One region of the Paenibacillus sp. FSL L8-0340 genome, then DNA from elsewhere that is predicted to be linked to it. Evidence: riboswitches for the same ligand, from Rfam matches in the RefSeq annotation. Region 1 holds a riboswitch; each other region holds the start of a gene.

The links. Region 1 has a riboswitch for cyclic di-GMP ahead of NST07_RS01950 (anti-repressor SinI family protein). Riboswitches for the same ligand answer to the same signal wherever they lie in the genome.
Region 2: linked by a shared signal. The riboswitch ahead of NST07_RS02410 (collagen-binding domain-containing protein) and the one ahead of NST07_RS01950 (anti-repressor SinI family protein) in region 1 are both predicted to bind cyclic di-GMP.
Region 3: linked by a shared signal. The riboswitch ahead of NST07_RS10895 (S-layer homology domain-containing protein) and the one ahead of NST07_RS01950 (anti-repressor SinI family protein) in region 1 are both predicted to bind cyclic di-GMP.

Annotation. Positions count from the first base shown of each region.
Region 1 covers NZ_CP151967.1:421,293-434,286, forward strand. The annotation lists gene NST07_RS01945 (2-oxoglutarate dehydrogenase E1 component) at 1-2,464, opposite strand, end outside; cyclic di-GMP riboswitch class I at 2,949-3,033, shown strand; gene NST07_RS01950 (anti-repressor SinI family protein) at 3,061-3,213, shown strand; gene NST07_RS01955 (helix-turn-helix domain-containing protein) at 3,313-3,645, opposite strand; gene NST07_RS01960 (hypothetical protein) at 4,068-5,138, shown strand; gene NST07_RS01965 (signal peptidase I) at 5,157-5,750, shown strand; gene NST07_RS01970 (TasA family protein) at 5,837-6,340, shown strand; gene NST07_RS01975 (TasA family protein) at 6,422-7,243, shown strand; gene NST07_RS01980 (aldo/keto reductase) at 7,333-8,310, opposite strand; gene NST07_RS01985 (hypothetical protein) at 8,362-8,574, opposite strand; gene NST07_RS01990 (PadR family transcriptional regulator) at 8,721-9,284, opposite strand; gene NST07_RS01995 (MDR family MFS transporter) at 9,291-10,811, opposite strand; gene NST07_RS02000 (diguanylate cyclase) at 11,029-12,867, opposite strand.
Region 2 covers NZ_CP151967.1:522,797-535,790, reverse strand. The annotation lists gene NST07_RS02445 (energy-coupling factor transporter ATPase) at 1-382, opposite strand, end outside; gene NST07_RS02440 (ATP-binding cassette domain-containing protein) at 358-1,224, opposite strand; gene NST07_RS02435 (Gx transporter family protein) at 1,243-1,806, opposite strand; gene NST07_RS02430 (NusG domain II-containing protein) at 1,790-2,173, opposite strand; gene NST07_RS02425 (HD domain-containing phosphohydrolase) at 2,389-3,906, opposite strand; gene NST07_RS02420 (hypothetical protein) at 4,827-5,375, shown strand; gene NST07_RS02415 (alpha/beta hydrolase) at 5,578-6,519, opposite strand; gene NST07_RS02410 (collagen-binding domain-containing protein) at 6,805-9,090, opposite strand; cyclic di-GMP riboswitch class I at 9,174-9,263, opposite strand; gene NST07_RS02405 (hypothetical protein) at 9,887-10,300, shown strand; gene NST07_RS02400 (ASCH domain-containing protein) at 10,632-11,051, opposite strand; gene NST07_RS02395 (phosphatidylinositol kinase) at 11,997-12,284, shown strand; gene NST07_RS02390 (hypothetical protein) at 12,516-12,947, shown strand.
Region 3 covers NZ_CP151967.1:2,464,818-2,469,483, forward strand. The annotation lists gene NST07_RS10880 (VOC family protein) at 56-421, opposite strand; gene NST07_RS10885 (SDR family oxidoreductase) at 468-1,247, opposite strand; gene NST07_RS10890 (TetR/AcrR family transcriptional regulator) at 1,476-2,156, shown strand; cyclic di-GMP riboswitch class I at 2,427-2,520, shown strand; gene NST07_RS10895 (S-layer homology domain-containing protein) at 2,572-4,666, shown strand, end outside.

The sequences.
Region 1 (12,994 bases):
CGCCGGGCTTGCTGCCCAGAAGCGGCTCCGGCAGGACCGGCTGGAAGCTTCCCGAAGCCAGTTCGGCTCCCGGGGAAGTGCTGCGTGTGTTGCGGATCAGGCTTTTCGGAGCCATGACCACCAGCGGGCGGGCATCCGATCTGCCGCAAAGGGCAGCCTGGCGGCGGAGCAGATGGAAATACTGAGACGCACAGGTCAGATTGGCTACGGTCCAGTTCTCTTCAGCCGACAGCTGCAAGAACCGTTCCAGCCTTCCGCTGGAATGCTCTGGCCCCTGGCCTTCGTAGCCGTGCGGCAGCAGAATCGCCAGGTTGCTGCGTTGGGTCCATTTGGCGCGTCCGGCAGCAATGAACTGGTCGATAATGACCTGTCCGGCGTTGGCGAAATCACCATACTGTGCTTCCCAGATGACAAAGGTTTCCGGGGCAAACACGTTATAGCCGTATTCATACCCGAGCACCGACGCTTCCGACAGCGGACTGTTGTACACCCCGAAGGAGGCGCTGGAGTCCTTAAGCTGATGCAGCGGAGAGAAAAGTGCCCCTGTGTCACTGTCATGCAGCACCAGATGGCGGTGCGCGAAGGTACCGCGCTGGGAGTCCTGGCCGCTGAGACGAATCGGTGTGCCATCCTTCAGAATCGTAGCGAAGGCGAGGGCTTCTGCGAGTGCCCAGTCCACGCGTTCTCCATCATTCAAAGCGTCTTTGCGGCGCTGTAGAATCCGCTCCAGCTTCGGATAGACCTGGAAGCCGTCCGGAACCGACAGCAGCTCCCGGTTAATTTCCTGCAGGTTGTCAAGCGGAACCGCTGTAGGGCGCTGCGGTGTAGGTGCGCTGTCCAGGGCAACTGAGGTTTTGGCGTCTGCGTTCTTATGCTTGCCTTCCTTCATCTTATCAAAGGCTTGCTGCAGTACGCCTTCGGCTTCGGCATTCATTGCCGTAACGTCTTCTACCGTGATGACGCGCTCCTCCTGTAACCGTTCCGCGTACACTTTGTATACAGTAGGATGATTGCGCACTTTACCATAAACAATCGGCTGTGTCGTTTCCGGATCATCCATTTCATTATGTCCGTGGCGGCGGTAGCCGATCAAGTCGATCACGAAATCCTTCTTGAACAGATTGCGGTAGGCGCTGGCCAAACGGACGGCTGCAATGCAAGCCTCCGGATCATCGGCATTGACATGCACAATCGGAATTTCATAGCCCTTAGCCAGGTCACTGGCATAGTGGGTAGAACGGGAATCCTCACTTTCCGTCGTGAATCCGATCCGGTTATTGACGATAATATGCACCGTACCGCCGTTCTGATAACCTTTAAGCTTGCCGATATTAAGGGTTTCGGCCACGATGCCTTCACCCGGGAAGGCAGCATCGCCATGCATCAGCACAGCCATGGCTTTATTGGTGTTTAGCTTAGGCAGACCCGGAGTGCTGCGGTCTTCCTGGGCCGCACGCGTGAAGCCCTCGACCACCGGATTGACGAATTCCAAGTGGCTGGGATTGTTGGCCAGAGTGATCCGTGTACGGACGGTTTCGCCTTCACGGACAGCGCGGTCAGCGCCGAGATGATATTTCACATCGCCGGTCCAGCCGTAGTTAATGCCCATGGAGCCTTCGGAAGGGAACAGCTCCTTGTTCGGCGAATGATGGAATTCCGAGAAAATAATATCATAAGGTTTGCCCAGGATATGAGCCAGGACGTTAAGCCGTCCGCGATGCGCCATACCCATCAGGATATGCTCGGCACCGTCATGAGCGGCAGCACGCACGATTTCATCCAGCATCGGCACCAAGGCGTCATTGCCTTCCAGGCTAAAGCGTTTCTGGCCGACAAAGGTTTTATGAAGGAAAGTTTCGAACTGCTCTACCTGAATCAGCCTTTTCAGCAATTCTTTGCGCTCTGTGTTGTTTAGAGGCGCGGGAGAGCTGGTAGATTCCGCCTGGCTGTTCAGCCAGCGCAGCTCCTGCTCGTCACGCACATGCCCGAATTCATAGGCAATGGTCTGCGTGTAGGCCTGGCGCATCCGGTGAACGGCATCCCAGGCCGTATGAACGTCATTCGGGGCATTCTCCCAGATCAGCGAGGCGGGCATAGCCATTAAATCCTCGCGGGTCAGATCATAGGTTTCGTACTCCAAATATTTCGCCATCGGATTGTTTCCCCGGTCCAGCGGGTCGATATTGGCGGCCATATGGCCATGTATGCGGATATTGGCGATCAGCTTGGATGCCCTTACGGCCTTTCTAAGCCACTCAGTATCTCCTGAAACCACAGGCAGCGGTGCCTGTTCAGCATCGGGAGCCAATGGAGGGGGGCCGGAACGGGTGAAAAGATCGCGGTAATTATGCTCTACTAAAGTTGGATCTTTTACAAATTGCTCATATTTCTCTTGGATGTAACCCAAATTGGGTCCGTAATACTTGCTCCACACAGTTTCGTTATAGGGATCTTTGGCTGCCATGAATACATCCTCCTAACGGATGAACTCCACGCGCGCCAAAATTTCGCCGGCGCCCTTGTGGAGCTTCGATGTTTGCGGTTTCATTCCTCATCTTATTGTGCAACTTTCAAGCCGGGTAATCAATTCATACTTTGGTTGAATCCGTTCGCAAAACGGTATGATTCAGTGCCTAATTCATACAGAACTATTATAAGTTTGGTTTCTTAACTATATGAAAATAATGCGGCGGTGTGATTGAAATGAATGAAATAAAAATGTTGTTTTCAGTTTTCATATATACATACATAGATAAAGAGGCTTGTTCTACAATTTTTTGGGATTATCGAGTAATTCGTACAAGCAGTTGGCAAAATAATCAATTATTTTCCGTTTCCATTTATACAATATTCCCATAAATCGACACACTTTTCGTGTAAGATATTGTATAATGTTATTGCGGATAACGGTTTCATGAATTTCTAGCCAGATCCTTTCATGTAAAGGATCCAGTAAAGGGTAAACCTGCCGAAAGACAGGGGCACAAAGTCTCGGGTCTAATGTAGAAATACTACGACGGCCGGACTGCCTGGGGACGCGTAATCTTAGGAGGAGATTTCTTGGATAAGTCCAACCAGGGGAACAACGGAGAACTGCAGACAGTTGATCTGGATTTAGAATGGGTCTATTTGCTGATGTCGGCTAAGCAGGCTGGCATCCAAGCGGATGAAATCCGCCAATTTTTTAATGAGAAGACTTTGCAGGCAATGTAGCGGTTGGTTGTTAATAGCTTTGTACATACAGAAAGGGCACAGCGGATCTCTCCGCTGTGCCCTTTCTGTATGACCGGCAGGAGAGGGAACCTGCATGAATCAGGAATCCTTCTGCTCCAGCCGCCATTTTTGATAGTCCAAGAACTCTTTGAATTCCCGCTTGCTTATACCCGAAGCCATAGCTTCCAGTACGAGCCGGGACCATTCTCCATCCAGAGGTGACTCTTGTACACCGGAAGGCTCTCCGTAAAGAAGCGCATGAATGGACACCTGAAGTGCGTCAGCGATTTTTTCAATAAATTGAATAGAGGGGTTGGATTGTATATTTCTTTCCACATTGCTTAAGTATGATTTCGCCACATCAGCCTTATCCGCAAGCTCCGAAAGAGACAAGCCTTTTTCCAGACGGAGATGGTGGATACGACTTCCCATATTATCTGGCACGATAAAAACGTCCCTCCGTACTTTTTGTTACAGTATATCAAATAACCGTAAGACGGACAAAGCACTATAGAATCAGTTCCGGTATGAATGATCCCCCTTTTATGTCGTTTCCACTCCACATCCCCATTATTTTTGTTTCCTCTGCGGTATCATTTAGATTTTTCATGCAAAAAACGTTCGTTAAAAAGTACGATAAACTGAGGAAAATGAAGCTTAAAGCAGGAAGTTAACTATAAATTGTTCTTTATTGAGAATATTGCAACAAAATGCGATTTTTGATTTGTAGGAGTAATGGCATATACTTACGTCATAGTTCTTTATAACGAACGAATAACGTTCGTCATAAAGGCTGGATGTTAATAGATTACCTTGTTTGCAGGAAATTGCAAGCAGCTAAAGGAGAGGCTCCTGTGAGGCTTTCACGTTCTTCCCGGAATAGAAACATCCGTCGGTATACGCTTCCCCAAATTGCAGGGATCGTAGTGATTTCGGCTTATGGCATCGGCCAAATTACAACGCCCACGTATGCATTGCTGACTGACGTCGCAGCAACCGAATCCTCCAATATCACCACAGCATTTGTGTTTCCAAGTACGGTCGATCACATTGCCAACCAAGCCAGCGAGGCGATGAAGCTTGCTGCCTGGCAGCGTGAAGCGGCGAGAGAGGCGTTAGCGGAGATAACGGACAAGAATACGGACTCGGAGACCGCAGAGGGACGTATTGGAGGTATTCAAGAGGCTGCTGCACAAACGCGTGAGGCTGCGGCCGGCGCGGCTGCCCTTTTAGCTGAGCTTCAAGGCTATCTAACACGCTCACAACTAGAGCTGGAGCAGCAAGTCAATGAAGTGAACCAGAGACTTTCTCCATATGAGGTCGATTTTAATCAATTAACAACCGCACAAAATAATGCTATCCCGGTATTCGAACAATTGCTCAGCCAAGCCAATCTGACGCTGCGCGAATTTCAGGAGATGGTTAGAAAGTTAAGCTCCATCAGAAGAGTGGACGCTTATGTGCAGGCAGCCTATCATCAGGCATCGACCGCGGCCGAACAGGCCAGGAGTTATGCGGACGAAACCTCGCTGATGCATACGGAGGCCGCTGACGTGATCCAAGGACTGAAAGAGGCTGAGAAGAAGGCGAAGCTCGAAGCGGAAGAAAAGGCGAAGCTCGAAGCTGGGAAAAAGGCGAAGCTTGAAGCCGAGGAAAAAGCGAAGCTCGAGGCTGAGAAGAAGGCGAAGCTTGAAGCCGAGGAGAAAGCAAAACTCGAGTCTGAGAAGAAGGCGAAGCTCGAAGCCGAGGAGAAAGCGAAACTCGAGGCTGAGGAGAAAGCGAAGCTCGAAGCCGAGGAGAAGGCGAAGCTTGAAGCTGAGGAGCAGGCAAAGCCTGATAAGGCTGCTGAGCCGGAAGCCCCTGTCCCGGACGCGAATCCTGACAGCATAACGGTAAAAACAGGCGAAAAGCAAGACGTATTCTAACCAAGGCGGTGCTCTCCAGTGATACTTAAATGGACTCGTAACCTATTGATGTATGCGTTAATTCTTATTTTTCTACTTACGCTGGTATCTGCAATCACTAGCCGGATGAATGGCGGAACGCCCAAGATTCTGGGCAAGGAGATTCTAACGGTGCTCTCAGGCTCCATGGAGCCTGGAATCCAGACGGGGGCTGTCATTGCCGTCAAACCGGTGAGTGAACAGAGTCAGGGATCTTTTAAACCAGGAGATGTAATCACTTACAAAGCTCTGGATGGATCAAACAGCCTGATTACCCACCGCATTGTCAGCGTGCTCGGCTCGGGAGAAAACACCCAGTATATCACCAAAGGCGACAATAACGATGCGCAGGATGCAGATCCTATTCCTTCGAGTAATGTTGTTGCACAGTACGCGGACTTTACCGTTCCGTTTCTGGGATATTTCATGAACTGGGTAAAATCGACCGCCGGGATTATTGTCGTAATGGTTATTCCGGGGATTTTTCTGGTCATCTCGTCCCTTATTACAATCTTCAAATCGATCATGCGCATAGAGGATCCTGCAGAGGTGCAGCTTGCGCCCGGAGAATCCCCGCCTGTTACGAACGGTTGATGCTTCTCCTAACGTGGTTAGGGAAGATTCAATAAATAATTCATAACATACTCCATTCATGGAGATCCAGGAGGAGACAAATAACAATGGCAAATCTCAAAAAAACGATGGCAATGGCAATGGCGACTACAGCACTGGGGGCAACATTAATTGCCGGGGGATCCTTCGCTATCTTTACGAGCTCCGCACAAAATATAGGCAATACGTTTGCTGCTGGCACGCTCAAGATTGAACTGGATAAGAAGGATGAAGCTCAGCAGAAATATTTCAACATCACAAATTGGGCTCCGGGAGATTCTGAAATCCAGCCTGTAGTAGTTAGCAACAAAGGAACGCTTGAGCTGCGTTATGATCTCTCGCTGGCTGTAGGCGGCGACCTCGGCGGCGGAGCAACCCCGCTGGTTATTACCGCATATTCAGATGCGGCTGGAACGGTACCGCTTACCGTTGCCGACCGTGTACTTACCGTGGGCGGATCGGAGACGATTTATGTCAAAGCAGAGTTCCCGAAAGCAGCTGACAACAGCTATCAAGGTAAGTCGGGTACAGCCTCCATTAAAGTAGATGCAGAGCAGACTAAAAATAACTAAGCCTCATAACGAACGGATCTATAACTAAAAATCAAATAAAAAGGGGGCTGCCCCCTTTTTTAATAAGGAGAGCTTACTTCAATGATGAAAAAGAAAAAAATGCTGATTGCCGCATTTTCCTCTGTGGTGCTGCTCTGCGCCGCCATTGGTGGAGGCACGTATGCCTTGTTCACCAGCTCCGCCCAAAACACCGGCAACACCTTTGCTTCCGGTACGTTGTCCTTAAGTACTCACCGCAATGACGTGCCGGTTGAAGGCCCGATGTTCTATACCAGCGACTCCGATGCCGGACGCATGGGAACAGGATTGTGGGCACCGAAAGATACCCATACCCGCGCCATGCTGATCAAGAATACCGGAACGCTGGATGCCAAACTGACCGATCTGATTGCCATCCCGGAAGGAACACCTGCACAGCAGGCCGATGCGCTCGCATTCGGTGAGCAAGCGGTGGTTACTGTAGCCGCTTTGGCTGCTCCAGGCGGCGTCACTCTTAATGCCGATGCGCTCAATGAGGTGAACGAAGCTGCGGACCGGCTGTTCAAATCGTTGATTAACGGTCCTTCCTTCCTGAAGGCACTGGCACGCAACGGACAGGAAGCCTTCGCGATTGCCAGAGAAGCTGTGCTCGACTGGACATACCGCGTAGACAATAACGGCCAGACTGTACTGGTCAGCGTTTCCGATGCGTATGTAGGTTCACTTAAGGATTTGTACAACAGCGGGGCAGGGCGGGATGCCAATCTCCCGAACCTGATTCTTCCTGCCAAGAAGACGATGCATCTGGCCTATAACGTGACTTTTGTTGATGATACCGGCCTCGGCTTCGATAATGACAGTCTGCAGGGCAAATCGGTTAACTTCACCTTCAAGAACAACTTTGAGCAGGTGAAGAATAATTAGAATCGGGAATAGGACATAAAAGGAGCGTCATCTCCGGCTACATGAACCGGAGATGACGCTCCTTTTGGCATGGGATGAGGATATGAGGCTTACGGCAGCTTCTCGCCGCGCGAGCTGACATACAGGTCGTACCATTCCTTGCGCGTAAGCTCCAGCTTGTCCGCACCCGCGCAGGCGGCGATCCGCTGCGGATTCACCGTCCCGATTACCGGCTGGATGGCCGCAGGATGAGTCATCAGCCAAGACAGGACAATCACTTCAGGGGTAGTGTTCTTCTGTTCGGCGAGCGTTTGGACCATAGCCGCCGTGTTCACGACACTCTCAGGCTGGCCTGTAAGTGAACGCCCGCTGAATAAGCCTTGGGCCAGCGGACCCCAGGCCTGCAGCTGGATGTTCTGCGTCCGGCAATATTCGAGGGTACCTTCGGGAAAGGTGATGTCTTTCCAGGGTTCACGGTTTACGCTGACCATGGCATCCAGCCAGCTTATTTTGGCCAGACTCATGTGCAGCTGGTTCACGGCGAATGGTTCGTCACAATAATGCTCCAGCAGCCGGATCTGGGCGGCACTCATGTTGGAAACGCCGAAGTGACGCACCTTTCCCGCCGCTTTGAGTTTCCGCAGCGCTTCGGCTACTTCTTCGGGGTCCATAAGCGGATCGGGACGGTGCAGCAGCAGAATATCAATATATTCCGTGCCCAACCGGGAGAGGGTTCCTTCGACACTCTTCAGAATATGCTCCCCGGAGAGGTCGAAGCTGTTAGAGGTATCGCCTGGCTCAATCAGCTTGATGCCGCATTTGGACTGGATAATAATCTCTTCCCGCAGTCCGGGGCGGTCTTTGAAGAGCTGTCCGAATACCTTCTCCGCCTTTCCGCGGGTGTAGATATCTGCATGATCAAAAAAGTTGATTCCGATAGACAGTGCAGCCTCAACAGCCTCATGTCCCTGTCTGACATTCCCGGCAGTGATCGGCTCATGGTCCCAGCCTCCGCCCAGTCCCATGCAGCCCAGAGCAATGCGGCTGGCTGGAATCCCGCGCGTATGCAGTGGTAGCGTTTTCAGCAATAATATCCCTCCGTGAGATAGGATTAACGTTATACCGAATATTGTACATCTTTAGAAACCGGTATGGTATTTTTTGTCGCTGGAGGAGCGGTGTTTCGTGCCCTCTTTATCCTTCTCTTCTTCTTTCTCCAGCTTCAGGTCTTCCAGCGGAATCGGATCCACATTTTGCTCGCTTTCGTCCAGGTCGAACAGACTGGGAGTGTCGGTTGGATATTGCTCGGGATGGTCGCGTTTGTCTCCTTGAAATTTCTTTTCTTCACTCATGTGTGATTCCCTCGCTCTCTTATAAGTTAGGAGGCGGAACGGCCCTATATACCCGCCTGATGTTCAGTTGCAGTTGCTCGTTAATAAACGGTTTTGACCTGTGTTAAACAGCAAAGAGGCCCCTGAGGGCCTCTAGTGTATAACGTTTATTGCAAATCGAGCGGTGTTCCGATGTCGCTGAGCTTGCGGGCGGCTACATCGTCATAGAGCCGCTTAAGCCACTTCAGCTCAGTGAGGCTATGCTCGTATCTGCCGTACATCAAGTGCAGCGCGGACCGGGGGACGATGGAGATATGCTCCTCGTACACCTGATAAGCATAATTGACCTGATGCTCAACTTCGCGTATCCGCTCCTGCAGCAGCTTCTCCACCTTGCCCTGATCAATATGCCGGGAGAGTGCAAGAGCCATGTACAGCGGGTGAAAGACCTCATCGGTCTTCTTGATCTGCTGAATGACCAGCTGTTCGAACAGGGTTTTGCCCTTATCAGAAATCCGGTAGATGGTCTTATCCGGGCGGTCGTTGCTGGAGATGGTCTCTACAGCTTCAATATGTCCCTCCTGTGCCAGTTTATCAACGGCGTAGTACAGCGACCCCATCTGCAGCTTTATCATCCGGTCATACATGCGCTCTTTCATTACGAGTGTGATCTCATAGGGATGCCTGTCCTTCTCCAGCAGCAGCCCGAGAATGACCATCTTCATGGACATTTCCGTTTACCCTCTTCCGCCCGAAGGCTGAGTTTCCTTACTGTGATCGGTGAGCCGGTCTTTGGGCATCAGCAGTACAAAAGCCAGACCCAGCACCGCCGGAATCAGCGCCCACATAAAGGTGTGGGCAATGGAGCTGGACAATGCGCCCGTAATCTTCTCCAGTACAGGAGCCGGAATTTGTGCTCTGGCTTCCGGTGTCAGGGCGGCGCGTGGATCGCCGAACGAGGAAGCTTCGGCACCACCCCCAAAGGCATCACTAAGGCTGCTTGTGAATCCGTTGCGCTGGATAATACCGAAGATGGTAATGCCCAGCGTCATGCCTAGGGAACGCATGAAGGTACTGGTAGAAGTAGCCGAACCGCGCTGGCGCATCTCGAAATGATGAATCGAGGACATGCTGAGCACGGAGAAGGAGAAGCCTACACCGAAGCCGGTCAGCGCCATAAATACATTAAGCAGCAGGCGGGAAGTATCCGGCGACAAGGTGCTTAAGGAGAAGACGCCTGCCACAAAGAAAACGGCTGACAGCATCATAATATTGCGGAAGCTGGTTTTGGTGGTGAGCAGCCCCCCGGTCTGGCTGCCGATTACCGTGCCGATCATCATCGGCATCAGAATCAGTCCCGAGTTGGTGGCGGAACCTCCATATACACCCTGTACATAAATCGGGATATACACGGTAGCTACGATAAAGGCCGAGCCGTAGAATAAACCGATGATGCTGCTCGTTGCAAACAGCTTCTTGCGGAACATGTCGAAGGATATAATCGGTTCGGCTGCTGTCCGTTCTATAAAGAGGAACGCAATCAGCAGTACTGCGAAGCCGGCGAATAAGCCAAGGATGACCGCGGAGTCCCAGGCATATTCATTGCCGCCCAGCTCAAGGGCGAACATCAGGCAGATGACGGAGCCTACAAGGGTAAAAGCTCCACCCCAGTCGATCCGCTGCTTGGCATGGGAGACGGATTCCTTATAGAACATGGAGATCAGAATAAAAGCGACAATGCCGATCGGCAGGTTGATATAGAAGATCCACTGCCAGCCTACATACTCAGTAATGTAGGCCCCGAGCAAAGGGCCGATTACGCTGGAGATGCCGAAGACGGCACCGAAAAGTCCGGTCAGCTTGCCTCTTTTTTGCGGCGGATAAATATCAAATACGATAGTGAAGGCGATTGGCATAAGTGCGCCGCCGCCCACGCCTTGAATAGCGCGGTAGATGCTAAGCTGCGTGATGCTGGTTGCGATCCCGCAGAGTGCCGAGCCGGCCAGAAACACGACAAGGCCAAAAATGAAGAAACGCTTGCGCCCGTACATATCGGACAGCTTGCCGAAGATCGGTGTTCCGGCCATGACCATGACCATATAAGCCGAGGTGACCCAGACGATTTTATCGAGTCCGCCAAGATCGGAAACAATAGTACCCATAGCTGAGGCAACAATGGTATTGTCCATAGCGGACATTAGAATACCAAGCAGCAGACCGACAACTACGAGTTTGAGATTGCTTTCTTTAGTGTGCATGCTTCGCAGGCTCCTTTTTGTAAAGTTAATGATTTCCTTAAGAAAAAACGGCAAGTGGAAACAGAACTCATTATATTCAAATTTGAATAGGTGAGCAAGAGTTATTTTTTTTAGGGGGGAATTAAGTAATTAAAGTATAGCTTTTTGTATTGTGGTCAGGATTGGGGGCTTCTAGACGAGGGAACAAAAAAAGAGCTTCGGCCGGGGAATTCTGCAGCTATATAGCTGCATCTCCGGCGCTAAGCTCTCGGGCTTCAATATAGGTAATGAAAAATTCAGTCAGTTCAGGGTCGAATTGGCTTCCCGCACAAGCTCTCAGCTCAATGATCGCCTCCTCCACGGACTTGGTTGGCTGGTAGGGTCTTTCCGTAGTCATGGCGTCAAAGGAATCGATAATGGTCAGCATCCGGCATAAGCGGGGAATTTCCTCACCCTTAAACCCGAAGGGATATCCCTTGCCGTCATACCGTTCGTGATGCAGCTCGATGTAGGGGGCGAGATCCTTGAATTTGTCGTTGGTGAGTGCCATTTTTTTGCCCCAGGTGACATGCCACTTGACCATTTCCCACTCCTCCGGCTCCAGCTTGTCTTTCTTGTTAAGGATGCCCCACGGAATTTCCAGCTTGCCGATATCATGGATCAGCGCGCCGAGTGTGAAGTGTCTTTTGGAAAGGGCGTCGATGTCGAGCAGCTCACTGATATCCATCGCATAGCGGAATACGCGTTTGGAGTGGCGGAAGGTCTCCATATCCTTATACATAAACAGGTTCAGCTGCTGCTCGATGTCGCGTACATCCTGGCTGAAGTCAAGCTCCTGCTCCAGTGAGGAGTATGCTCCGTACGTATGCACTGTATTCTTGCCCTGGCGCTTGGAATAGTAGAGAGCCTGGTCGGCCTGGTCGACGAGCTGTGATTTATCGTGGATATCGCTGGTGCAGGAGGCAATGCCGGCGGAAAAGGCGAGGCAGCCAAGCGGGAAAATTTCAACGCCGTCAAACCGGCTGTTGTTCAGCTTTTTGCGCAGCTGGTCAATGTAAACACGGGCTTGAAGGATATCGTAGGCCGGCATGAGCAGCGTAAATTCCTCACCGCCATAACGGGCGGGAATAATCCCATGCTGCTGGGCTTCGCTCTTAAGCGTCTCACCAACAAATGCGATCAGCTTGTCCCCCTGCAGATGGCCGAAATGGTCATTATATTTCTTGAAGTCGTCAAGGTCGATCATGGCGAGTGAAAGCGGAACGCCCGATGCCCTTGATTTCTGGATTTCCTGTTCCAAAGCTTCCTCAAAGTAGCTGTGATTGAATAGCCCGGTCCGCTGATCGGTGTTGGCCCGTTCTTCAATGCTGCGGTACATGGAGAACAATCTTTTGAAGGAGTAGCAGAGCAGCGTGCTCAGGCACAAGAATAGGACAAGCCCGAAAAAGCTGTTATGGACGATCAGTACAACGAGAACCAGAGAAAGAACCAATGTGCACAGATAAACGACGAAAGAATCTTTAATAATATCCTTAATCGTCTCATAAAGGGTGCCTTTATATATAATGTAGTAATATAGTCCGATCAAGAGGGTGTTACCTATAAAATAGACCGCAAGTGTCATCAGATAAGCCGGCAGTTCGTCATTGATCAGCGGTCCGGGATGTCCTCCAAACAAATCAAAGGTATAGGAAGAAACACAGATCATAATGGAGTAAATTGAGAAATTTGTCAGGTGTTTCCACCAGCTGGTGCTTGTGTCAAAAAAGAAAAAGATCAGGCAGTTGAGAAGAAGAACAGTCAAAGTGGCAGAGCCGCCAAAGACAAAAATGCAGGCCAAATACACCGCTGATTCCATGGTCAGTTCGTTGCCCTCCGGAGGAAGCTGCACCAGGGAAAAGGTGAGTATTAAACTGGCTCCGGTAAGCGCATAAATCCATACCCACCTTGGGGTTGGATACTGCAGAAATTCCAAATGATTGCTATACGTGAAAAGCGCTACTCCCAGAAGAGATATGAGCAGTGCATAGATATGGCCTGAATTAATATTGCCTGCAAACGTTTTAAGCTTGGTCATGATTACCCCTCTTTATTAACAAAATGTGCCTGTGTACATAATAATGGTTTTAGGGATAAATGAATAGTAATTTGCAAAGAAGCAGGCTGTTTTCAGCCTGCTTCTTGTGGAGGAATTAGTGTCCGCC
Region 2 (12,994 bases), 100 kb from region 1:
CCTTGCGCGTGCGCGCTTTGGCTTCTTCAAGACTCATGCCAAAGTTAAGCGGGCCGAAGCACAGATCCTTCTCTACCGTCTCCTCGAACATCTGCTGCTCGGGAAACTGAAAAACCAGACCGACCCGGCGGCGCAGCGGCAGCAGCTTCGGAGATTTCTCGCCGGCGCGGATAGTCACATCAAGGACACTGACCGTCCCCTCCGTCGGCTTCAGAATTCCGTTGAACAGCTGCAGAAGTGTCGATTTCCCCGAGCCGGTTGCCCCGGCAATGCCCACCATCGATCCACTGGGGATGTTAAGATTAATCCCGTCCAGCGCTGTCTGCCTCCAAAGGCTCCGGTCCGCGTAGGTGTAGCTTACTTGTTGTAGTTGTATGGCCATAATGTGTCTATAAGCTCCTTTTCACTGGCGGGAACATCCACCTTGATCCCCAGGTTCTGCAGTTCACGGGCAAGCTGCCAAGGATACGGCTCCCGCAGGTGGCACTTCTCCAGAAGCTCTTCATTCCGGAACAATTCCGCAGGGGTTACATCTGCGGCCAGTCCGCCCCCGTGCAGGGCCAGCACACGATCCGAGGCCAGGATTTCATCAGCATCATGTGTAATCATGAGCAGGGTATAGTTCCCTTCCGCGCGCATATCCTGCAAAATGCCCATCAGCTCGTTCCGGCTTCCTTCGTCCAACATAGAAGAGGCCTCGTCAAAGATGACGATGCCTGGCTTCATGGCTAGAATGGAGGCAATGGCGACCCGCTGCTTCTGGCCGCCCGACAGCTCGCCGGGATGCTTGGCCAGCAGATGGCCGATCCCCAGTTTCATGGCATAGGATTTCAGCCGTTCCTCCATCTCCGCGTGGGGTAAACACAGCCCCTCCAGGCCGAATACGATGTCTTCCTCTACCGTTGCCCCGATAAACTGGTTGTCAGGGTTCTGGAACACCATGCCAATGCACTGACGGATCGTTCCAATATTCTCTTCCTGCAGCTTATGGCCGCAGATGAAGATATCTCCGCCACTTTTAGGCAGCAGGGCATTCAGCAGCTTGACCAGCGTTGATTTGCCGCAGCCGTTCGGTCCCACGATGCTTACCCATTCACCCTGCCGGATAGACAGTGTGATATTCTGGAGGATCGGGTGCTCGGGGTCATATCCAAACGATACGCCTGCCAGTGAGATCACTGGCGGTTCCGTTCCAGCTTCCAGCTCATTATTAAATTCATTCATGTTAGTCATCCTTCCCAGCTAGTGACCCGTTCCGCCCAAGAACTCTTCAAACAGCGATATTTTGGATAACGAGGCTACCACATACCGCACCGCGAAACCGACGACAATCCCCGTGACCACTCCGGTAATCAGCAGCATCGGAAAGTAGTAGAACGTGCTCGATGATTTCAACACTATGGAAGCGGCGAGCAGCTGCCCTGTGTTGTGAGCCAGTCCGCCGGCAATACTGATCCCAATGACACTGAGTCTTTTCCCGCCAAACCGGACGAGCAGATACATGACTACAAAGCTGAACAACGAGCCGAACAAGCTGAACAGCAGACTTGAAAAGGTACCCAGCAAAAATGCGGTAAGCAAGGTCTTGAGGATTACCAGTACAAATGCGTCACGTGCGCGCAAAAAATAGATGCAGGTCAAAATCATAATGTTGGCAAATCCCAGCTTGGCACCGGGCATCAGCCCCATCCCTGCGAGTGGAATCTGAGCTTCCACAATACTCAGCACAACCGCCACCGCGGCAAAGAGCGCTACAATCACCGTTCTTTTCAGGGCTGTTGAAGACTCACTACTGGACATAGGCATCTATATCATCTCCTCCCGACGCGCCTGCAATTTCTACTAATACCCTGTGCGGCAAACAGACGATCGTCTGCTTGGGCAAGGTAATAAACCCAAAACCAAGACAAACCTTGTCGGGACAGTCAGCGTCATACATTTCAATACCATAATCATGCACTTTTAAAAGGTTATACCCGCGATCGGTACGGACTTCTACCGTTTGTTCTTCCTCTGTAAGCTGAACCGTCTTGAACAGCTTGCCGTCCACCATTATATTGGCCACAAGATTTTTCCCCGGGCCGCCTTTATCGTCTGAAAACCACCTCGGTGCAAGAAAAGCGAGAGCGGCAATGAGCACGATGGAAACCAGCAGCACATCTGCGCGTTTCATAAAATTCTCCCTTATTTTTTAATTAAAATCCAGACTTAATAATTATAACGGTCTACCCTCAATCCTTCAATGAATGTAGTCGTTAATTGTCGGTTTTAAAGATCAGTTCACAAAATAGGCACTCAACGAGAAGCGGATACCCCCATAAATTGGATGGTATCCGCTTCCGCAAGAAATATTAGGATAAACAGCAAGCAACCCCCTGCTTGCCCGTTTCACCCCGCCCTTCCGGGAACTTCCGCTTCTTCTGAACTTGCCGTCTTCCCGAAGTATGCCAGGAATAACCCGGCGAATTCAGGATCCCACTGGCTTCCTCTGCCCTGTTCCAGAATAGCCAGCGCCCGCTCATGATCCATCCCTTTCCGGTAGGGGCGGTCCGATGTCATGGCGTCGTAGGCATCGGCTACGGCAATGATTCTGCCATGCAGCGGGATGGACCTTCCGACAAGGCCATCCGGATAACCCTTTCCGTCGTAACGCTCATGATGTGAGCGGACTCCACTTATGTAAGGCGCCATCTTCTCCACAGGCTCAATCTGCCGCAGAATATTTTCCCCAAGCACCGGATGGCTCTTAATCTGATCAAATTCCTCATCCGTAAGATTTCCCTCTTTAAACAGGACATTGTCGGGCACACCGATTTTGCCGATATCATGCAGCAGAGCTGATTTCCGCAGGTCATCGAGTCTTTGACCCGTCAGCCCCGCCAATTGTCCAATAATGACCGAGTACTCCGCCACCCGCAGTGAGTGTCCCGCGGTATAGGAATCACGCGCATCCAGAGCCACGGCAAGCGTGGTGAAATAACTGTCCAGAAGCTGTCTATTCTGCTGTTCCCGGGCCTGAAGCCCCCGCACCATCATATTAAACCCGGCCACCAGCTTGGAGAATTCATCCGAATATTCATCCTGCACCTGCAAGAGGCGCCCGTCCTTGACGTTATTCATCGCCTTGTATAGTTCATTGATCGGGTGTTGAACGCTGTTAGTCAGGAGCCAGGCGGCAATGGAGGAGAATAATGTGCCGACCATCAGCACCATCCCTGCCCAAGCCCAATAGCTCTGCAATCCGGCAAGCGAACTGCTGTTGAGGCTGTCCATGCGGATATGTGTTGCCATGATAAAAAGAAACAGCGGGAATGTCCCGATCAGCATGCAGCTGATCAGAAATTTTGGGCGGATGGCTACAAAAACATGTCCTTCCAGCGAAAAGTCCACATTATACATATCCAAAGCGCGGTTTCTGAATTCTTTGATTAGCGGAATAATGGCCGAGCAGGTCAGGAAAAATTCGATCAGCGCATGCATGCACGCCACCAGAGTCGCCCCGACCATGGCCAGCAGCAGATAAAAATAAGGGAGGTTGATTAATCCGGTCTGGATCATCCAGAAGGTCATTAGGGCCGCCGGCAAGGATAACCCGAGAAGATGCGGGCCTAGAATCCGCTGTACTGCATTTCTGGGCATTCGGTGGGTATAGAGATATACTTCTTCCAGCATGGCCAGCGTAGGCTGCTGTTCTTTCATTGCAGTCCGTATCGGTTTGAGTTGATTCATGAATACACTGACTTCCGTGATTGCCATAATTGAAAAAGAGATCAGCAATACGATTAACAGGCGGGAATACTCCACCGCACTTATCTCCAGCGAAGAGAGCAGCAACAGGCTTCCCACGGCCAGCACACCAATCACGGAGCCAAAAAAATAATTTCTGATCTGCTTCTTCAAAAACACCCCGTAGATATTCATCTGTTCCCCCATTTCCAGCCTTACCCTGCTGCTTATATTCTACTTGCATTACTATATATTCCGTGATATAATAAAGTAATATTTGTTTTCGTGTATATACATCCCCATCAAGAAGATGTCAGGCCGATTGGTTACTTTCTATTTATTATCGGCATTTTGGACACAAAATCTTACGTTTTCTTGCATGACTCTTCCTTTTTATGAGACTAAATTCGAACATAGCATTCCGATTCACACTGGCGCGGTCACGGAGCCGCAAGGACAAAAGAGAGGTAGGGCTTTTGTCGTTTTGGAAGGATTATTCTCGCCATATGGCTGCTGGAAATAACAGGGAATTACGACACCCGTTTCGCTCACAAACGGCGGGGGATTAATATACGAGAAGATATGGACGTGCCGTTCCCCGTTGCAAGGAACGCTGCCATATGTGGAACATATAAGCGCCCGATCTCCGCAGCTTGCGGAGATCGGGCGCGTCTACTTTCTAGGGGGCTTAATCCGGAACTAATGTACATAACAGGCAACAAACTGGCTTACCTTGCTGATATATCCTGCCTTATCCGTATCATACGCAAGTCCATGCCCCGCTCCACGAACCATAAATTTCTCTTTTGGGCTTTACAAGGCACGAAAAAAATTACCTGCATCGCCATGGATAAACATTATCGGCACCTTTTCCTCACACCTGCCTCAGCACTGAGGCCTCCCCGAAGAAATTCCCAGCCCTCATCCGGGTAAAGAAAGGGCTTAGATCCTGTAAACTAATCAAATAACATACATATTTTACTATAATTGTGGTATTCTAGAAACGGTAAGCTTTTACAAATTTAATTGAGTCACAACTTCGGGATTTTTTTTAATTCAATTAAATAAGTTTAAGTTTTTATTGACTCTAAGGAGGGCATATGATTAAAAAAAGCAAAACAATAGCATTCATTTTTTTAGTACTTACACTGGCTTCAATTTTAGGATGTTCCTCATCTGGAGATGCTGATCTCGCGAAAGCTAACGAAAAAGTTAAGAAGCTTAGTCCTCTCACCGAAACACCCAAAATTGCCGGTTTGGATATTAAGGAAATAATTGTTAAAAAGGGATTAGAAACCGATAACCCCCCTCAAAATACAGTTATAATAACTTACACCGACAATAAGGGTAAAAAAGAGAAAGCAGAAGCCTATGATAAAAGCATTGAGTTGCTTTATGGTCCATATGAGGGCGACAAAGTAGCTACACTTTCTGTAAGCGGCATTGAAGTAGAGTTTGCTAATAACATGAACACAAAAACTGTAAATGGTCTCGAGCTTCTCTATACAGACATAAATGATTCATTATTAATATATGCTCGTCATAATGGACTCTCGTACACTTATGAAGCTCAAATAACAAATAAATACACCAAAGATAAACAGTTCGAATTATTCTCAAAAGTAATCACTTACAATGAAACCGATTAGAACATCTTATCAATATGCTTCGCTCATCTTTAAAAGAATCATCTTTCTATCGTAAAGTACAAAGCGATAGAGAGATGATTCTTTAATGATCATGTGATTACATTGCGCAATACATCAACAGGTACATAACTAATACACTCGATCGACTCAGGGAATAAACACCCCCGAACGTAGGCGAGTCTACTTTCCGGGGGTTATTGGACTACTTCACGTACCGGTTAACAAACTCACTTACCTTGCTGATATATCCCGCCTTATCCGTATCATAAGCAAGTCCATGCCCTGCGCCATGCACTACAAACTTGTCCTTGGGGCTGCGGCATGCCTGGTACACTTTGTCCATCATGGCATAGGGTACGAACTTATCGGCATCACCATGGATGAACAAGATCGGCACCCGTGCCTTACGCACCTGCTTCAGCGCTGATGCCTCACCGAAGAAATAGCCTGCTTTCAGCCGGGTAATCAGACTGGCAATCTGCACGAAGGGAAAGCTTGGCAGATGATACATCCGCCAGAGCTGATAAGAGAGCTGTGCTTTGACTGAGCTATACCCGCAGTCGGCAACAACCGCCTTCACCTGCGGCGGAAGCTCTTCACCCGCGGTCATCATCACCGTTGCTCCGCCCATAGACACCCCATGCAGCACAATCTGCGCCTGCGGCCCATTCTCTTCAATGATGTATTCGATCCACTTTACATAATCCCGGCGTTCGGGCCAGCCAAAGCCTATGTAATTGCCAGTGCTTTCACCATGTCCTCTGGCATCGGGAATAAGCACGTTATAGCCCAGGTTTTCATAATAAATCTTGGCGTAGGCCCCCATATCCTTTGCTTTGCCGGAATAGCCGTGGGCAACGATTGCTGTACGTCCGGCTGCCCGCTCTGACGGCAGATAATAACCCCGCAGCTTCAGTCCATCCTCTGAGCTCATGTCAACATTCCGGAAGCTCTGCCGGGCGATCCACTCCGCCCCTTCTCCCCAGGATGCGCCGGCCACCGGTGGCTCTACCTTCAGTGCAGGTGCAGTCGCCAAAAACTCCTTAGGTGCCCGATGGATCGCCACTCCATAGAAAAAGAAACCCGCATAGGTTAATCCTCCGGCAATGACGATAATAATCGCCAGTATAATTACACTCCACATGAATATTCTCACCTTTCCTTCTCGTAGCTGTAGGATACTCCAGTCACCATCATGCGGGCTCCGCAATGATTTCTGCATAGTATAACATGGTAGCCTCGCCTGCGAGAAATGTACGTATAACAGATGATTGAAATCTAAACGATTGTTGTATAATAACCCTTAAAACGTAGTAAACACCGTATAAAAAGGCCGCTTCCGGGGATTCTCTCTCCGAAAGCGGCCTGAATTATGTTAAGAACATAGCTTATAGACTGCTATTGGCCTTAGTGTGATTCAATGAAAGCCTCAGCGTTTTCGTCTGCTGGTTCTTGCCGTTCTGCTCAGCAGCAGACCTACTCCGGCAATAGCGAGACCGGTAATATAATAAGGTGCCGGGCTGGCTTCACCCGTCTGCGGCAGACTCTCGGCTGGATCCACAGGACCCAGCGGTATTTCTTCATCAAGAATAACTTCTTCATCCGGTACCGAAGCAGGTACTGGGACAGTCACTGGAGTAGTCTCCGGCGTTGGCTGCACAGACGAAGGTGTGGTCACAGGGCCCAAAGGCAGCGGATCCTCATCAATCGTAATCTCCTGATCGTCATTCGTACCAATCACCGTTGGTGTCGGAGATGGCGTTAGCGTCGGGTCTACCGTTGGTGCTACACTCGTCGGCGCTGGCGTTGGGTCTACCGTTGGTACTACACTCGTCGGCGCTGGCGTTGGGTCTACCGTTGGCGCTACGCTTGTCGGCGCTGGCGTCGGGTCTACCGTTGGCGCTACGCTTGTCGGCGCTGGCGTTGGGTCTACCGTTGGTGCTACGCTTGTCGGCGCTGGCGTTGGGTCTACCGTTGGCGTTACACTTGTCGGCGCTGGCGTTGGGTCTGCCGTTGGTGTCGGTGTCGGTGTTGGTGTCGGTGTCGGTACCGGCGTTGGCGTTGGCGTCGCCGTTGGTGTCACCGTTGGCGTTGGCGTCGGTGTTGGTACCGGCGTTGGTGTTGGCGTCGCCGTCGGTATCGGTGTCGGTGTTGGCGTCGTCGTCGGTATCGGCGCTGGTGTTGGTGTTGGCGTTGGTGTCGGCACCGGTGTTGGCGTTGGTGTTGGCGTCGCCGTCGGTATCGGCGTCGGTGTTGGCGTCGTCGTCGATATCGGCGCTGGTGTTGGTGTTGGCACCGGTGTTGGCACCGGTGTTGGCACCGGTGTCGGCGTTGGTATCGCCGTCGGTGTTGGCGTCGCCGTCGGTGTTGATGTTGGTACCGGAGTTGGCGTTGGCGTCGCCGTTGCCGTCGGTATCGGCGTCGGTACCGGCGTTGGCGTTGGCGTCGGCGTTGGCGTTGGCGTTGGCGTCGCCGTCGGTGTTGGCGTCGCCGTTGGTGTCGGTGTCGCCGTTGGTGTCGGTGTTGGCGTCGGTGTCGGTACCGGCGTTGGCGTTGGCGTCGCCGTTGGTGTCGGTGTTGGCGTCGGCGTTGGTGTCGGTGTTGGCGTCGCCGTCGGTATCGGCGTCGGTGTTGGCGTCGCCGTTGGTGTCGGTGTCGCCGTTGGTGTTGGTGTTGGCGTTGGTACCGGCGTTGGCGTCGCCGTCGGTGTCGGTGTCGCCGTTGGTGTCGGTGTTGGCGTCGCCGTCGGTGTCGCCGTTGGTGTCGGTGTCGGTGTTGGCGTCGCCGTCGGTGTCGCCGTCGGTGTCGCCGTTGGTGTCGGTGTCGGTGTTGGCGTCGCCGTCGGTGTCGCCGTTGGTGTCGGTGTCGGCCCGACTGGCGGCACCGTTCCCTCAAAGGTATGATGATGCATCTGAATATAACCGCTGAATCCTTTTGCAATAAGAGTACCATGCAGCTCAGCACGGCTGAACGCCACAAAGGCATGAGGCGCTAACATGGAGCCTTCAATGGTCGTGTTGCCATTAGCTACAGAAGAAGCTTCGTAGAAGTTGAACAACACATTATGAGATTTTCCGTTCCACATTTGAAAATCCGGAATGACGACCTTATTCCCGCTTACATTGATAATTACCGTGGCGTTTCCTGCAATATTGAACTGGAGACCGTTGGTAACCGCCAAATCCGCAGCAGTCAAATGAATGACATTAAAGGAATCCGGAGCGTTAATCGTCATTTTCCCTCCATCTCTGACAAAGGGCTGCGTTTGTTTCAGAGCAGCGAGTTCACTCGAACGCTGAATCAAAAATTGCTCCTCAGCTTGAAAATCGATCGGATGATCCTGCCGCTTACCTCCTTTAAGATCGGCTCCTGAACTTTTCATACTGCCTCCATACACAGAGGTGCCATAAACTGTTCCATTTGAAAAGTCGATGTCTTTGCCGGCGATAAGCACATCTCCGCCCACAGCATCCTTGGATACGCCATATCCCTGAAGAGTAATGTTCCCTGCAGCAGCGAGCCGTCCGTGGATCTGGTCATTGCTTTGTGCAAAATCTCCAAAGATAAAGGCGTTGAAATTCCCGGCGACTCCCAGCACCGGTGTTGGGGTGTACGGCATACTTGCCGCCGCTTCTGCATTGATCCCCGGATGAAGCATATTGCCGACGGTTAAAACCCCCGTCAGAATCAAGGCTAATGATTTTTTCCTCAACAATGATATGTACCTCCTATGTAACTATTCTATGAATGCACAGATTAGCCCGTAACAACAAAAAGACCGCCAAGAAGGGTTAGCTTCATGGCGGCCGGACGATCGTGGCACCTTTAGAGTGCTGTAGATTCCTGACTTTGCGTCCCGCTCTTTCGAACGGTTTGCGATTATACATGAGAAGTTGGTAACAGTTGTTTTCTATGTAGTCTATGACTTTTGTTACTTTCGGACTAGAATCAGTCTATCTCTTCACCCCTCCGTTTGTCAATCTATTCCTTATTTTTTTTGCTAGATTCTCTGAAAAAGTCCTCAATTCCGCAACACATAAGGGTTTCGTTGTATTCACCGATCACATAAAACAAATTTTCAATATTAAAAATTAGTATATTCGAACCATTTTTCAACTCATGTCGAAACAGCAAAAAAACTGTCGCCAGCTCTTGGCAGCAGTTTTTAGTCATTGTCAATTTACATAAGTCAGCGGGCAACGGCCGGACTTAGGATTTGTATATTTTATAACAGCTGAACCCAGCCGATCATGGACATCCATAGTGGAACACTTAAAAACAACCCGAACAACAACCCGCGGCGGAGACTTCCCTCATAATTCATCACAATTCTCCTTTTTAATGAGCTTTATTTTTCAATATTTATTATTTCAATTTTAATATAAAATAATTCTTATAATTATTTTGTGAATTATGTCACATTGTTTCAGTTGTTTAGAAATTCCATTGATTAATTTTTGAATAATCGGTTAAAATACGAATATATGTTCTTATTAGAGGTGATTGAATTTATGCATAGAGCGGAGAGTAACGATAATACACTGGTCAAATCCTATATATTGCTTCCGCTGATTTTATCAGCCTTTGAACGGGATTCAGCCATTATGTCGACACAACTGCGGACCCCCGTCCCATACATGGATGTTCTCCGTACTGCTGCGAATGCGGCTACTGCCGATCTGAGGGATGTGCGCGCCGAAATGAGGAAACGCGGAGTTAAAGTCTATGAACAGCAGCGGCTCCAGGTCGGCATCGAGGCCAAATTTATATGCCGGGGATATCATGAACGGATGCTGCTGCTGGATGACGTCATCGCTGCACAGGCCGCTATCCATATGCGCAAATACCTGGGACTCGATATCTCCGGCTACCACAGCTATGAGGAACAGTACAAAATCAAATCCGGCCCTCAAGCAAGCCTATAGACTTTGGAGCGTTGAAGAATAAAAACAGGCCTCGCCATGGGAGTCGGCAAGACCTGAATAAAGTACCTGCTATAAATTACATTAAAACCTTCCAATAGCCCAATGTGCCGAAAATAACTACCAGCGCCACGGGATATAGAATTCTCCGGCTTACCTTATCCTTAAACGTAAGAAATAAACATAACATGCAAAGCCACGCAATAAGAAGACTGCCCATTTCCTATGCATACGCTCCTTCCTGAACAACCTGATTGGCTCCGGCAGAGATAAAGATACACAAAGCCCTATATTTAAAAAGATACCCGGGCGGTATCCCTTTCATACTTGTATTTCACCGGACCGCCGGAACAGGATACTCCCAGAAGCCCAGTCGGCCCTTGGCCGGAATGTTCCCCTCCAGAGGAGTGACCCCCGTCAGTTCCCAGGCAAACCGTCCCTCCCTATAATCTCCAAAGATATATTCGCTGCCGTAGGGCCAGCCTTCTTCAGCCATACCAGCTGTAACTTCATAACAGTTTATCAGCGAACCTGTCGCTATAATCGCTCCGGCAGGCAAATTGTCAGCTGTAAGACCGTGACGGGCGAGCACCGATTGGAAAGGCTCCTGTAGGCATATTGCCTTATCAATCTTCAAACCGGCATGAATGGCGATTTCACCCCGGTAAGCCGTTCTCCAGGAACGGGTCTCGAATGATTTTTCACCAAGCGCAATGAGCGTCGCCCAAGGCTGCCGTATCGTCAGGCATCGCATAACATCCTGCCCCCTCTCTGCAACAAAGGAAAGACGCAGTCCACCGGAAATCCGGAAAACCGCGCCGCATTTAGTTTTTTGAGATGATGGCGAAGGGATCCCCCCCCCGGCTTAAACATTGTGAGCGTAACCCACACCTATCTATAAGGTTCAATTAGGTTCTGTATGATCTTTGCGGCGCTTCACTACTCATTATAAGGTTCAATCAGGTTTTGTAAAGTTTCTCTCAACGGTAGAAGAAATGCCAGATGGATGGATGGCTATTCCAAGGTTTAGGCTCCGGCTTTGCTTCATGCTGCAACTTTTTCCAAATCAGCAAGTCTAAATAAAAAAAGTAAAGGATGGATTAACTTAAAGAAAACAATATTTTTGTTTTTTACTGTAATGTGTAACTTTTCAATCGGCGGTACAGCGAATGCTGCTAACCCCTAAAACTAAATGTAAACGGGGCGTTACAGGATGAGTTACCTTCTCCTTTCGTCAGGAAGAACGTGAGTTATGTTCCTATTCGCACTGCGCAGTCTTTGGGTTAGGTTTTCCCCGGGTTCAATTTTATTATTCCACTGTGCATCCGGAAGGCCCTATGACTAGTTTTATTTACACTGAAAATGACTATTCTAAGTGGTATTTCCTGCACAGCGATAGCGTTTATTATTACGAGTTGAAGAATGGATACATGAGCCTTGTTTGGGAAGGTCAAATGACGGCTAAGACTCCGGGAAACTCATCTAGTCCCTTGGCCAAATTTTTGGTTACAGGCATAGATACTCTACCCTAAACAATTGAGTGACATTATCCTTAATTTCAAAGAAGAAAATCAATGAGCATTCTCTCCTTAAGAATGTAATACATCAAATAATAATTAATGGGCATTCGCCGTCAACAATATAGGTTATAGTCCATAGACTGTTGTCAGGATGTATTTATCTGAGGAGGTATTATTTTATGGACGCAAATAATTATCAACAGGTCGCTTGGAGTTGCATGAATAAGTACGTTGGTGTAACTACTACGGATGGCCAGTCTCATGATGGGTTTATTGCCCATGTAGACCAGGATTTCGTTACTCTTGCTATTCCTACAAACGAGATGTTTCAGGGTATGCCTGCGCAAAACTCTACCTACAGACAATTCGGTTTCCATCCAGGCTTTTTCCCCAGACGCCGCTTTATCCAGAGACGGATTCCTTTTGGTGCCATCACTGCATTGTTTTTACTCCCGTTTTTTATTTAATGATAGGAGGGAGGCAATTCCCCCTCCCTTCTCCTATGCCATTACCTCAAAATAACGTTGTCGTGTAACCGATATCCCCCGCGTGCAATCTCTACATATTGTGGTCCCCTCTGGAATCCGTTTACACATTCATCCTGACCGGCTAGCTGTCTCTAAATGATTGCCTCCCTGCGGACGAACTCTTTGAATTAGCTGCATACCATATCTCAAAAACTATGGGAGGCTTGATGTATGACACGTTTACTCGATGCTCGGACTTCTCAAAACGCTAGCATTGCCGGCAGCATGAATGGCGCAGGATTGACAGCAAACCAAAATGTATTAATTGGCCAGATTGGATTAACCACTGCCGGATCTCAGGGCCCTATTAGGGTACAGTTCAATGGCGTCGCAACTTTTTTTGTGTTTTCAGGAGGATTTATCACTTTAAACCTGTTTGTGGTTAGGGGGAGTGCAGCTACTGATCCCATAGTTGCTTCAAACCGGCTTCAGTTAAATCCAGGGGCAACAACACCTACTAACTTGTTCCCGCTTTACTTAATAGGCTCTGACTACAATCCCGCTCCAGCAGCTGAGATCATCTATTCCTTATTTGTGAACAGCACTGTAAACGTTAACCGTGTCGGACCTGAAAGTTTTAATGGGTGTGCTTATTCAGACTAGCGCTTATATAGCAAAAGAGCCTGCATGTTAATGTTTAACTATGTATG
Region 3 (4,666 bases), 2.0 Mb from region 1:
GACGGGGTGCAGCTTTATTGCTTCTGCTCCATAGTGAAAAGACGAAAACACTGGCTTAGCTGTGCGCTGCAATCTGTACCTCGAAACCGTCCGGATCCAGTACATAAAAGAATGATATGCGTGGATTCGGCGTGATCGGACCACGCGCTACCGGGATACCCTGGCTTTTGAAACTCTCTATCGCCTCATCCAGTGACGCCACCTCGAACCCAATGGACACACCGCATTCCGGCTTCAGAGCCGGGTCGCTTCCCTGAATAAGCTCGATCTTGGGCTGCCCCTCCGTGCCTAACATTACAATCTGTCTTCCTCTGCTTTCGAATCTGCGGTCAATCGGAAGTCCCAGAATGCTGTGATAAAAATTAAGGGATGCCTCCAGATCCCGCACCCTGAGTGTAATCCAATTCATGCTCAATATCATGTATCCTACCCCCTTTCTGTGAATTTTCTATTTTGTTCATTATACGCTATTTTGGGGCAAGCATGTTTCCAACAATCCGCAGACTCTGCTTTCGGGTAACGAATCTGGACAACTGTGCTCCGAGGTAATTTTGCGAGCCTGGAACAGTGTATATCTTCTTTTTCGCGAGTGAGCGCAGCGCAGTCTCAACTACCTGCTGTGGAGTTGCTTTCTTCCCGACTGAAGCATCCTCCGTCCCCACGACGGTGAAGAAAGCTGTATCTGTAGAACCGGGGCAAAGTGCAAAGAACTGGACTCCACGGTCACGATTCTCCCACCATAATGCGTCTGTAAAGGACAAGACAAAAGCTTTGGTTGCCCCATACACAGCCATATAGGGGAGCGGCTGAAATCCTGCGGTGGACGATACATTGATCACAGTACCAGAGCTTCTGCGCAGCATATCCGGCAAGAATAAATGAGTCATATTTACGACGGCAGCAACATTCAACATAATCTCCTCATGCTGCCGCTGGCCTGAGATTTGCTCGAACCTCCCATGAGTGGCAAATCCGGCATTATTGACCAGCAGCTCAATCTCAAGTTTCAACAGCTGGCATTGCTGGAACAATTCGCTTGGTGCACTTGCTTCCGTAAGATCCATAGCTATGACTTTGACCTTGATGTTATAGCTTCTTTCGAGCTCCGCTGCCAAGTCATCGAGTTTGTTCTTAGATCTGGCTACGAGAACCAGATGACTTCCTTGTTTAGCCAGCTGTATTGCGAATTGTTCGCCAATACCGGAAGAGGCACCCGTGACTAGCGACCATTTTCCTTGAATATTCATAAAATTATTCCTCCTATTAAAACGATGTATTCGTTAGGAAACGTTGTTTCCTGTTGAAATCATAGTAACCCGCTGGCTGGAGAAAGTCAAACCTTCTTTTTTAAAAATTTGCAAGAAGATATGTGTATGTATGATTGACTTTGTGGAATCGACTGTATAGAATGCGTGGTATATGATTGGAAACTGCGTTTCCCGAGAATAACAACATAAATAAAGAAGGCGATTAAGTTGAATGAACCTAATAATTTTGCTGACGCAAGCAATAGAAAGCTGACAACCTACCAGGAAGCCCGCTTACAGAACACAGCTAGTCTTCGTCAACTCGTAGTTGATGCAGCAGCCTTTATTCTTCAGGAAGAAGGGCCGGAAGCTGTCACCGTGCGAAAAGTAGCTCAGAAGATGGGTTGCTCGACCAAGATCATCTATAGTCTGTTTGCTAATAAAGAAGGTTTAGCCCAGCAATTATATCTGGAGGGCTGCAAAATACTCTCGAGCGAATTTGAGAGTGCTTCACAGTCAGAGGATCTGCAGCAGTATTTAATTAATCTGGCAGAAGTGTATTGGGAATTTGGCCAGCGCTACACCAGCTACTATAAATTGATGTTTGGGGGAGCATTTGCCGATTTCAAACCGGATGAGCAGAGTATGAAAGGCACTGTTACTGCTATGCGGCGCTTGTTGTCCGTGATTGTCAGCGCTCAAGAGCAAGGCCTAATCGCCGGTGATTCAAATGCGGAATTTATTGTAGGTACGATTTGGTCCTCTCTTCACGGAGTGATTCACCTGCACATAGGAGGACATTTGGGAAGTGTCGCAGCGTCGCACGCAGTGTATAAAGGAACGGTAGCTCTGCTTGCAAACTCGCTGTTTGCACCTGCAGCCGCAGCCAAGCATTTAAAGCAGGAGTAATTAGTGAAATCCTTTATATAGGTCCTGGGTTCGAATCCTGAGAGTCTATAACACAATTAAACGGCAGAGATGCCGTTTTTTTGTTTCTATATTTGTTGTAAATCTTTACAAATGCCGAAGAACGAAGCCTATTTCTGAAAAAAGGAAAAGATATATAAGTAAGGGAGAACTAGGACTTATTAATTTTATAGGGATAAATTCCGATAAAGAAAGAGTCCTGTACATCTAAAGTCACACTTGTATACCCATAACGGGACAGAAAAACCGAGTTTGAAACAAAGGCAAATCCGTACGAAAGTCGGAGACGCAAAGCCACGGGTCTACTTCATCCAAAGGAGGATGTTAAGACAGCCGGGCCGCTCAAGGCACTTGGTTTTTTGGCGTGCCTACAAATAGCGCTAGGGGAGAGAAGTAAATGAGGTTTATTAGGAAAGGGAAGTTTTCGCGGATGGTTGTTTCCGCAGTGGCGGTGAGTTTGCTTGTGGGCCTGATTAGCGGCGGCCTTAGCATGAAGCAGGTTTTGGCTGCCGGGACCGATCCGGGTAGAACGGACTATAACGTATCCGGTAACCGGATCGTATGGCTGGAAGCAGGGGCCGATGGGGTGAAGCAGGTTCACGCGATGAATCAGGCCAGTGGTGCCAGCACTGTTCTTACATCGGGTTCATCCGCCAAGGATGCGCCTTATGTGAGCGGCAACGTTGCAGTGTGGGCCGACAAAGGAACAGAGCAGGAGTCTTCACTGAACTGGGATATTTACACTGCCGATCTTGAGACGGGTACCCGAAGAAAGCTTAACAAACAGTCTGGCACATATGGCAATCCGACTACGGATGGAGCCGGTGTAGTCTGGTACGAGCGCAAAAATTACGGCAGCATGATCTATCATGATCTGGCTACGGGTGTTGAAGCCGACCTTGGCGAAGGACGTTTCCCGGTGCTGGCCGGCGGCAATGTGGTGTATAAGAATGCCCGTGACGGGGGGCTCAGTCTGCTCCATTTGAAAAGCGGAGCTACGCGTGCACTTGTTAGTCTGGGCGGAGCAAGCTATGTGGACTGGTTTGTTTTTAACGGCAGCGATGTGCTGTTTAAGCAAAAAAATGGGTCTTCCGAGAGCAAATATGTGATTCTGAATATCAAGGATCTGACTGCTCTGCCTGTGGATCTCACCGAGATGAAGCCTGGAGGAACCCAGTATGCCTTCATGTCGATAGGTGAAGGGCAGGCAGTTTTTCAAGAGGAGAGGGACGGTGCTGCCACATTGCAGCAAGTGAACCTTTCTACATATGCAGTGAAATCACTGCCAGCAATAGAGCCCGGAACGAAGCTGATCGGCATTACCGGGGATAAGCTGCTTTACAGCAAGAAGGATGACTACATAGAGTCGATTGACCTGAAGGAAGGATCAACCCCTCCGAGTCCGGGAGCCACTCCAAGTCCAGCGGTAACCCCAACCCCAGGAACGACTCCAACTCCAGGGACAACCTCAAATCCAGGTGCAGTTCCAAATCCAGGCGCAGATCCGAACCCGGGTTCAACCCCGGAAGTGAAGACCCCTGTAGTAACCGGAGCCAAGGACAGTCAGGTTATCGGAAGTGCTGGAGGTACTTTGTCTGTACTGAATGGCTGGGCACGGCTGGAGATTTCAGCAGGAACCTTCCCTGACAATACCACTGTAAGCTTGGCCCAAGCTGAGCTGGAGAAAGAAGTACTGCTCGACGCAACCGGCAAAAAGCTGCTGAAGGCAGGTTCTGCGTGGCAGGTGCAAGCGAGTGCTCCGTTCCTGATGCCGGCCAAGCTGACGGTAAGGTACCCGAAGGAAGCGCCTTGGACGACAGGCCGTGAGAAGCTTGGAATCTATAGCAACGATCCGGCAAAAGGCATATGGAACTATATTGGCGGAGTGACTGCGGCGGAAGACGCCGTTGTTCAATCCAGAATTACAGCTTCTGGACTATATGCGGTAATGCTACGCGGAGCTGAATTCACAGATATGTCAGGCCACTGGGCGCAGCAAGCAGTAGAGGTGCTGGGGGCTAGGGGGATTGTAAACGGGATGAACGGAACGGCTTATGCGCCAAAAGGGATCCTGACCCGGGCTGAATTCACCAAGCTGCTGGCAGCAACTCTTGGATTGCAGCCGCAGCGGCCGGAGACGCCGGCTTTCCGTGATGTTTCAGCTGCGAACTGGTCCTACCCTTATGTGGAAGCAGCTGCAGCGGCAGGAATCGTAACGGGAGAAGGTGGACTTTTTCACGGTAATGATCCGCTGACCCGTGAACAGATGATGGTGATGCTGATGCGGGCAATAGACAGCACTATCGGCAGCCGGGCTTCTGCTGCAGAATCTGCCAAGCTTGCAGCTGAATTGGGCGGATATAAGGACAACGGCAGCGTTAGCAGTTGGGCAAGGGATTCCGTAGCTGCGGCGGTAGGCAAGAAGCTGGTGCAGGGTAACGGACAGCTTTTGAAGCCTAAAGATTCATCAACGAGAGCAGAAGCAGCGGTCG